One region of the Pseudoalteromonas sp. MMG006 genome, then DNA from elsewhere that is predicted to be linked to it. Evidence: predicted binding sites of a transcription regulator. Region 1 holds the regulator's gene; each other region holds the start of a gene.

Evidence for each region. The regulator sigma-54, encoded in region 1, starts transcription at its own class of promoters, with help from an activator protein. The targets are predictions, from matches to a motif close to GTTGGCACGNNNNTNGNNT.
Region 2: J8L73_RS14220 (DUF1328 family protein) is a predicted target of sigma-54. The motif match lies at 1,966-1,984, and genes of this name have one in related genera.
Region 3: J8L73_RS07600 (EF-hand domain-containing protein) is a predicted target of sigma-54. The motif match lies at 1,385-1,403, and genes of this name have one in related genera.

Annotation. Positions count from the first base shown of each region.
Region 1 covers NZ_JAGJEJ010000003.1:23,271-26,534, forward strand. Annotated here, with positions in the region: gene lptA (lipopolysaccharide transport periplasmic protein LptA) at 1-61, shown strand, start outside; gene lptB (LPS export ABC transporter ATP-binding protein) at 58-783, shown strand; gene J8L73_RS04265 (RNA polymerase factor sigma-54) at 853-2,352, shown strand; gene hpf (ribosome hibernation promoting factor) at 2,379-2,666, shown strand; gene ptsN (PTS IIA-like nitrogen regulatory protein PtsN) at 2,671-3,123, shown strand; gene rapZ (RNase adapter RapZ) at 3,140-3,264, shown strand, end outside.
Region 2 covers NZ_JAGJEJ010000015.1:77,904-81,167, reverse strand. Annotated here, with positions in the region: gene J8L73_RS14240 (aspartate kinase) at 1-574, shown strand, start outside; gene csrA (carbon storage regulator CsrA) at 666-857, shown strand; gene J8L73_RS14230 (YcxB family protein) at 908-1,375, opposite strand; gene J8L73_RS14225 (hypothetical protein) at 1,505-1,696, opposite strand; gene J8L73_RS14220 (DUF1328 family protein) at 1,753-1,926, opposite strand; gene J8L73_RS14215 (OadG family transporter subunit) at 2,452-2,697, shown strand; gene oadA (sodium-extruding oxaloacetate decarboxylase subunit alpha) at 2,709-3,264, shown strand, end outside.
Region 3 covers NZ_JAGJEJ010000005.1:167,695-170,958, reverse strand. Annotated here, with positions in the region: gene xthA (exodeoxyribonuclease III) at 1-546, opposite strand, end outside; gene J8L73_RS07605 (exonuclease III) at 787-1,218, shown strand; gene J8L73_RS07600 (EF-hand domain-containing protein) at 1,443-1,964, shown strand; gene scpB (SMC-Scp complex subunit ScpB) at 2,114-2,704, shown strand; gene rluB (23S rRNA pseudouridine(2605) synthase RluB) at 2,701-3,264, shown strand, end outside.

The DNA of each region.
Region 1 (3,264 bases):
CGTGCACACTATTTTAGTGCCTGTTAAGCCAAAAAAAGAAAGTGATAAAGGTCAGCCATGAGCACATTAAAAGCAGAGCTATTAGCAAAAAGCTATAAAGGTCGCGAAGTTGTAAAAAACGTTGGCCTTGAAGTCAAAGCCGGCAGTATTGTAGGGTTACTCGGACCAAATGGTGCAGGCAAAACGACTACTTTTTATATGATAGTAGGCCTTGTACCAAGCGATAAAGGCAAAATTTCTATCGATGAGAACGATATTACTCTTTTACCCATGCATAGTCGTGCTAGATTAGGCATAGGTTACTTGCCACAAGAATCGTCAATTTTTAGAAAGCTTAGCGTTTATCAAAACCTAATGGCTATTTTAGAAACGCGTAAAGAGCTTAATAAAAAAGCGAGAGAAGATACGCTTAACAACTTGTTAGATGAATTTAGTATCCAACATATTCGAGACAGCCAAGGTATGGCTTTATCGGGTGGTGAGCGCCGTCGTGTAGAAATAGCGCGCGCATTAGCCGCTAATCCTAAATTTATTTTATTGGATGAGCCTTTTGCAGGTGTTGACCCTATATCGGTATTAGATATAAAGAAAATAATAGAACACCTTAAAAATCGCGGCATTGGTGTATTAATTACCGACCATAATGTAAGAGAAACCCTTGATGTTTGTGAAAAAGCCTACATTGTTTCTCATGGAGAGTTAATTGCTTCTGGTACACCAGAGCACGTATTAAACGATAAAACGGTACGCGATGTTTATTTAGGCGAGCAATTTAGGCTGTAACATTTACGCCATGTCTTTAAGCATCTGCTAGTATTAATTATAACAACATAAAAGGATTGTTAGAGATACATGAGGCAATCATTACAGCTGCGCATGGGCCAGCAACTTACAATGACTCCACAGCTGCAACAAGCAATTCGTTTGCTGCAACTCAGTACATTGGATCTCCAGCAAGAAATACAAGAAGCGCTTGATAGTAATCCGCTTCTCGAAGTAGATGAACAAGATTACACGGAAGAATCGGCTGGTAAAAACGAGCAAAAAGCAGATAACGACGAAGTAACCGTAAGCGCTAGTGCTGACGAAAAACCGAGCGAGTACGAGCAAGATAGTGGTGAAGCACTTACTAAAGATACAGTAAGTGACGAAATGGCTATGGATGTAAGCTGGGATGAGTACATGAGCGCAGCACCTGCTTCATCATCAGGCCCAATGCCAGAAGATGAATCTATTTACCAAGGTGCTTCAACCGAAACACTTCACGAATACCTAATGTGGCAATTACAGCTCACGCCATTTAGTCCCACGGATGAAGCTATCGCAATAGCGATAGTTGAAGCCGTAGATGACTCTGGTATTTTAACACTTAGTTGTGAAGAAATTTTAGAAAGCTTTAATCAAGAGAATGACGACGAAGGTGAAGTTGAACTTGATGAAATAGAGGCCGTTTTAAAACGTATTCAGTTATTTGATCCTGTGGGTATAGCAGCTCGTAGCTTACAAGAGTGTTTGTGTATTCAGCTAAATCAGTTTGATAAAGATGCGCCTTTTATCAATGAAACAAAGATGATTTTAACCGAGCATATTGATCTATTAGCAGCTCGCGACTATCGTACATTAATGAAGAAAACTAAGCTCAAAGAAGACGAGCTTAAAGAAGTAATGACGTTAATACACACTCTAAACCCTAAACCCGCAGATACTATAGTAAGGGAAGAGTCAGAGTATGTAATTCCCGATGTGTCGGTGAAAAAAATAAAAGGCCGCTGGGTCGTTGAGCTAAACCCAGATAGCATGCCTAAAATACGTGTTAATAGCCAATATGCAGCTATGTCGCGTACAGTTAAATCTAGTGGTGATAGTCAATTTATTCGCTCTCATTTACAAGAAGCTAAATGGTTTATAAAAAGCCTAGAGAGCAGAAACGACACATTGCTTAAAGTAACTAATTGTATTGTTAAGCAGCAACAGGGCTTTTTTGAGCATGGTCCAGAGGCCATGAAGCCTATGGTTTTAAACGATGTTGCTGAAATGGTAGAAATGCACGAATCGACTATTTCGCGCGTAACTACTCAAAAGTACATGCACACGCCACGTGGTATATTTGAGCTTAAATACTTTTTCTCAAGCCATGTAAGCACCGAAAATGGCGGTGAGTGTTCGTCTACAGCAATACGTGCTTTGATAAAAAAATTGATTGCCGCAGAAAACTCAGCAAAACCATTGAGTGATAGTAAAATTGCGGATATATTGGCTGAGCAAGGAATTAAAGTAGCTAGACGCACAATCGCAAAATACCGCGAATCTCTGGCTATTCCACCGTCTAATCAACGAAAGAGTTTGATATAAGACGCAAAACAAAGAGGAAAACGCTTATGCAACTAAACTTAACTGGTCGTCATGTAGATGTTACTGATTCATTGAGAGACTACGTAAATAATAAATTTGCAAAGCTAGAAAGGCATTCTGATCATATAAACAATGTTCATGTCATTCTCGATGTAGAAAAACTCAACCAAAAAGCTGAAGCTACTATCCATGTAAGTGGTGCAGAATTATTTGCATCTACTGAACATCAAGATATGTATGCTGCCATTGACTCGTTGATTGATAAGCTCGATCGTCAAGTTATTAAACACAAAGAGAAGCTTGCTCGACACTAATATGATGAAATTAAGCTCACTTATATGCCAGGACTGCAGCAAAGCTGCGGTCCTTTTTAATAGCAAAAAAAGAATTTTAGAGTTTATTAGTGAGCTTGCTCATGAAAAGCTTCCTTACCTTTCCCAACAAGATATCTTATCTGCTTTAATGAATAGAGAGAAACTTGGCAGCACGGGGATAGGCCGTGGTATAGCAATCCCTCATGGAAGAATGAGTGGTGCAGAAGAGCCATTAGCATTAGTACTTGTAAGTGAAAAAGCAATAAATTTTGACGCGATTGATAACCGCCCAGTTGATATATTTGTTGCACTCATCGTACCAGATGGCGATAACCAGCAGCACCTAAAGACTCTTGCAACTATAGCTGATAGACTAAATGACAAAGAGTTTTGTAAACAGCTACGCTGTGCAAAATCTGATGCTGAGCTTTACCAAGTCATTGTTAACCAATCGTAGTTTAAAAGGGTGATAAATGGAGTTAATTATCATAAGTGGCCGCTCCGGTTCTGGAAAGTCGGTTGCTTTACGCGTTGTAGAAGATTTAGGTTATTATTGCGTAGATAACATACCAGTAAACCTACTCCCCTCTTTAGTGCG
Region 2 (3,264 bases), on a different contig from region 1:
TGTAGAGGCGGCAGGTAAACACAATGTTCCGCTTAGGGTGCTTTCAAGCTTTAACCCTGATGAAGGAACATTAATTAGCTTTGAGGAAAGCGATATGCCAAGTAAGGTTGTTTCGGGCATTGCGTTTAATCGCGACGAATGTTTAATTAAGGTACAAGGTATGCCAAGCGGCACGCAATACCTTTCAAAAATTTTGAAACTTTTTGCCGATAATGGCGTCGAAATAGATATGATTAATCAAGATAATCATAACTTTGAAAAAATAGACTATGCTTTTACTGTGCACTCGAATGACTATCTGCAAGCGCTTGAATTAATTACCGAGCAACAAGCTCAATTAAGCGCTGATAATATTAGCGGGTTAACAACAGTGGCCAAAGTATCTGCTGTTGGAATGGGTATGAAATCGCATTCTGGTGTAGCTAGTTTATTTTTTGATGCATTAGCGCAGGAAAATATTAACGTAGTTTTAGTCTCAACGTCAGAGATTAAAATTTCGGTTTTAATAGATGAAAAGTACCTAGAGTTGGCAGTTCGTGCATTACATAAAACATTTTTAACGGAAAATGAGTAGTTAGGGAGTTTTTACTTACTTTTCAATCGATTTTTCATTAATATGTTTAAGCGGAATCTTATAATTTTTATTGGAACATGGGAGCAAGAGAATGCTAATACTAACTCGTAGAGTAGGTGAAACCCTAATGATTGGTGACGAAGTAACAGTTACCGTTCTAGGTGTTAAAGGAAATCAAGTTCGAATTGGTGTTAATGCACCTAAAGACGTATCTGTGCACCGTGAAGAGATTTACATGCGCATACAAGCTGAAAAGTCGAACCCTAATCCGGGCAATGCTTAATCAACACGTATACGTAGTTGAGTAATTTACTCAGCTAGTTAAAAAGCCACTCACTGAGTGGCTTTTTTGTTTATAAAATCGAGTGTTTCAGGGCTTAGTATTTGTTTTGATATGTATTGCATACCGCTTTTATTTTTTATTAACAAACCGTTTGGAGTGTTTATCACTTCAGTAATGTCTTGCCATGCTAGTTGGTAGCTTTTGTAATGATTAGACGATTTAATGCCTACATCGTCAAAAGTGAGCGTAACCTCAGAGCCAGATGCTCTGCTAAACATTTGCCGAGTAACCCACCATGGGCGGCGATAGTAAAATGCCACGCACTCTAGCACTGCTAGCATGATCATAAATGTACCTAGGTAATGATCGTCCAATCCATAAATACCAAATAAACCAAGGGCAATAAGTAGCACGAGTAAAAAATACTTGGGTTTGGCGCGTTTACTATAAGGAAGCGATTCGTCAAAGCACTCGTAAAAATAAGATTTATCAAGCGTGTAGGTAGTTGTGAATGCCATATTGTATATACTTAAAGCGTAATTTTTGACATTTTAACAGTAAGCTCTTAAATGAGCAGCTTTAAAGTGAGGATTTTATTGCGCGCACAAAAAAAACGGCTCGTAAGCCGCTTTTTTAAAGGCGAAGAATTAACAGTTAGTTTCTTCTGCGTTAACGCCTTCTTTTACATTTTCACATGCATCTTCAACAGAGTTTTGCACGTCAGTTACTGCTTCATCAATACGCTCGCCTGCGTCTTCTGCGTGGTTGTCTTCACAACCCATCATGAAAAAACCCGCAAATACTGCGACTAAAGCTGCTTTTAAAGTTGTAGAGTTCATAGTGTAATTCCTTGTAAGTATTAATTAATTTAGTGTTGGTTAGTCGTATGCCTTATCTACCTGGGTGATTTACCACGTAGCGCACCTGAAACTAATGAAATCACTAAAAGTACTAAAAAGATAAAAAATATAATTTTTGCTATACCAGCTGCGGCACCTGCGATGCCACCAAAACCTAACACTGCAGCGATTAAAGCAATAACTAAAAATGTGATTGTCCAGCGTAACATTGTCTTCTCCTTGGTTTATCAAATCGTTCGAAGTAACTAATGCCAGTTATATGCCAAATTATTTTAATGTTAATTATCAGTTGGTTATGTTGTTTGGGTGAGGTTTTAAATATCATCCCTATAGTAATTTTTACGCTTTGTTATGTAACTTATTCACAGTTATGTAAATTTAGTAAACGTTAGGTGTAGCTATTGAAATTTAACGCCACTTGGTAAGACCAATTTACATTTATTCTTTGGCCTTATAAGCGAACAGCTCCATAACATACTAGATTTAATAGTATTTATACGTTGTTACGAGGATGGGTATAAGCTTTGTCTATAGCCGTTATTTTTGCAATCTATACGCAATAGCGTTTATAGCGGTTTTAGTTATGTTAACCGTAGTGGCGATATGTTATTTTTATTTTAATTGGTTTTACCAATTTACAGGGTGTAGACAAAGTTAATTGTTTTGTTATCATCCAGTGAATAATTATTTAAATAAACCGACTTTTTATTTCGGTATGTTTTAAGGGGAGAAAAATGGATATAGGAGCTGTACTCACTACTGCGGGCAGTTTAATGCTTACGGGTATGGTGGGCGTGTTTGTATTTCTTTCAATATTAATTGGTGCTGTAACGCTTATGTCTCACTTGGTTGCGCGTTTTAGCGAGCCAGAAGTGGCAACACCGGTTAAATCACCGTCTTTTAAATCTCAAGGTGTGCCAAAAGAGCACATCGCTGCTATTAGTGCTGCCATTGCTCAGTACAAATCAAATAATAACTAAGGGGCACACACATGGCTAAATTAAAATTAACAGAATTAGTATTACGCGACGCTCACCAGTCATTATTAGCAACACGTATGCGTTTAGACGACATGCTTCCTATTGCAAGCAAATTAGACGATGCAGGTTATTGGTCGATTGAGTCGTGGGGCGGCGCAACATTTGATTCGTGTATTCGTTATTTAGGTGAAGATCCTTGGGAGCGTATTCGTGCACTTAAAAAGGCAATGCCAAATACTAAACAGCAAATGCTATTACGCGGCCAAAACTTATTAGGTTACCGCCATTATGCTGATGACGTAGTTGAAAAGTTTGTAGAGCGAGCACACAAAAACGGTGTTGATGTATTTCGTATTTTTGATGCAATGAATGACGTACGTAATCTAGAAACTGCAATTAAGGCGGCCGTTAAAGTTGGCGCACATGCGCAAGGGACTATTTCGTATACAGTAAGTCCTGTTCATACGCTTGATATGTGGCTCACCCTTGCAAAACAGCTTGAAGATATGGGGTGTCACTCAATTTGTATTAAAGATATGGCGGGTTTATTAAAGCCATATGATGCAG
Region 3 (3,264 bases), on a different contig from region 1:
TGGTTGAAAAGAACATTTACCAGTTTTTAACCAGCGCTTAGCGTTTACATCCCCAATGCCAATATCTAGATCGGTAGGGGAGATGTTTATGTCGCCCATTACAATTACGTCTTGCTCTGGTGTGTGGTTAGTTTCTAGGTGAGTCATTAAATCTTTATAAAATTGACGTTTATAAGGAAATTTAGTTTCGTGATTAATGTTATCACCTTGTGGAAAATAACCATTCATCACGGTTAGGTCACGGCCATTGTCTTGTTCAATAGTTACGCTTATCATGCGTTTTTGTGATTCATCAGTATCTGTAGCAAAGCCTTTTAAGACCGATTTAGGCTCTTTTTTGCATAACATAGCTACACCGTAATGTGCTTTTTGACCATGAAAATAAACGTGGTATCCCATTTTTTGAACATCTTCTAATGGGAATGCTTCATCATGAACTTTAATCTCTTGCAAGCCAATAACGTCTGGTTGGTGTTTATCTATTATTGCTTGTAATTGATGAAGACGAGCACGCAGACCATTGATATTGAAAGAAATCACTTTCATAAAATTTACCTTAAAATTGGTTCTATTTAATGGTCTAAATTGTATCAGTAAATACGCGTACATCACATGACTAAATTGAGTTAATAGCTGCACAAATGTTGATCAAGTGGTGGCTAAAGTTTAAACATTGTAAATGCAATATTAATTATTTAAATAAATAATAATTTCAATTGATATAAGTTTTTTTGAATATATAATGCGCAAAAATTACTTATTTAACTCGTTCAAATAGGATCTCTCATGAAAACACAACTACTTTTAGCCAGCGCTTTATTTGCATCTGCAACTGTTTGTGCACAAAGCAATACTTACTTTAGTCAAGACAACAAACTTGAGTCTAAATTATGTGTATTAAGTGCTAATGAAGGCTTTAGTGTTGCCCGTAAAGAAGCTGCGCAACATGGCGTTTATTTATCTCGTTTTTCTAAGAGTATTTTGTGTAACGGTGAAGACATTCGCAATATCGCTAAAAAAACAACTGTTAGTGCATCATCACAAGACAAAGTTGAAATGTTTGCTAAAGATGCACAGCAAGAAACACAGTTATGTATGACTGCACTTAAAAAAGGGTTAGCGCCAGTACGTCAAAAGATTGGTAACTTAAACTCTTTAAAATGTAACGGTCAAAACGTAACTGAGTTTGTTAAGCGTTACCAAAACGCTGCTATTTAATTTTTAAGCAATATATTAGCTTTATAAAAAGTGCCTGGTTAATACCGGGTATTTTTTTGCAAAAATTACAAGGTAAGCTGCAATCATTGCAAAGCTAAGTGATTGATTAGAGTATATAAAGTGAGCTAAAAAATATTAAGTGCTTGATATTTATTGTGTTATTTATTTTGGCATTGGACTTGTATTAGTTAAAGTGACATTTACTAACTACAAGGATACGTCTTATGAAAAAGTTAACACTAGCAACAACTATTTTAGCATCTTTGAGCTTAGCGGCTTGTGCATCTAACCAAGGGTTAGAAAAAATCGACAGCGATTTCGCAAGTTTAGATAACGACAGTGATGGTTATATTTCAAAAGTAGAGGCAGATGATGACAACATTTGGGGCCACTTTTCAAATATTGATACCAATATGGATAATGAGATCAGTCGTAAAGAATTTAACACCTACATGCAATTAAATACCGGTAAGGTAGCCACTGACAGTGAAGTTAGTGAGTCAGCATTTAAAGCTAAAATAGCTAAATTTGATAAAATTGAAAACGATTTTAAGAGTTTAGATAATGATAAAAATGGGTACATTTCAGTAGAAGAAGCTGACGATGACGATATTTCAAATCATTTCGGTTATATGGACGGCAATAACGATAAACGCATCAGCAGAGGTGAGTTTAAAGGTTACATTAAAAAATACGGTAAAGCCGTAGCCGAAGATGATGCCCTTAAAGTACTTAGACATAGCTAATATTATCTATGTAAGTTAAGTAGAACAAGCCAGCACTAATTGCTGGCTTTTTTGTGCATTTAATTTAGTTAAAAGGCAGATATATTTTCCTAGTTTGCTCTACTTCTGTCATAATAGTTGGCTGTGTATTTTTATTTGGTAATAGGTGTATGGCTAGTCGGCGTATAAGTGATGAACAATTAGTTGAAATCATTGAAGCGGCGATATTTGTAGCTAGTAAACCTCTAAGCAAACGCCAGCTTAAAGATGTTGTGCTGGCTGATTTAGCCATTTCTATGGCGCGTATAAATGACGCTATTGATACAATACAAATACATTTTCAAACCCGTGGTATACGCTTAGTTGAAGTAGGAAGTGGTTATCGGTTTCAGGCTTGTAGTAGTTTAAGCCCTTGGCTAAATAACTTATGGCAGGAACGAGCGCCTAAGTATTCACGTGCATTACTTGAAACGCTATCTCTTATCGCTTACAGGCAGCCCATTACGCGTGGCGAAATTGAGCAAGTAAGAGGGGTAGCAACGGGTTCGAATATTATAAAAACTTTACTTGAAAGAGAGTGGGTTAAAGTGGTAGGGCATAAAGAAGTACCAGGTAAACCAGCATTATATGCAACTACTAAGCAATTTTTAGATTATTTTTCGTTAACAGGTTTAGATAATTTACCTGCTTTGCCGTCAGATCAGCAAAGCAAAATTAATCAGTTAATGAGCGATCCTTCTGTGAGAGAACCATCCGAATGAGTATACAAGGTGAAAAGTTACAAAAAGTCTTAGCCCGTGCAGGCGTGGGCTCACGCCGTGAAATGGAAAAATACATTGATGCTAATCGCGTTAGTGTTAACGGCAAAGTAGCTAAGCTAGGCGACCGTGTTGAAGAAACCGATTTAATTCGAGTTGACGGTCATACTGTAAAAATTGAAGAGAAAGCAGATCGTATCTGTCGTGTCATTATGTACAACAAACCAGAAGGTGAGTTAAGTACACGTAAAGATCCTGAAGGCCGTCGTACTGTATTCGATCGCTTACCTCGTATTGACGGTGAGCGCTGGATTGCGGTTGGACGATTAGATATTAATACCGCAGGCTTAATGTTATTTACTAATGATGGCGAGCTGGCAAATCGTTTGATGCACCCAAGCTACGAAGTAGAGCGTGAATACTCTGCTCGAGTATTTGGTGAAGTCACAAATGAAACAGTTAAAAACCTTACTCGTGGTGTTGAGCTAGAAGATGGTCCCGCTAAGTTTTTAAGTGTAAAACCAATGGGCGGCGAAGGTATCAACCGCTGGTTTAACGTTACA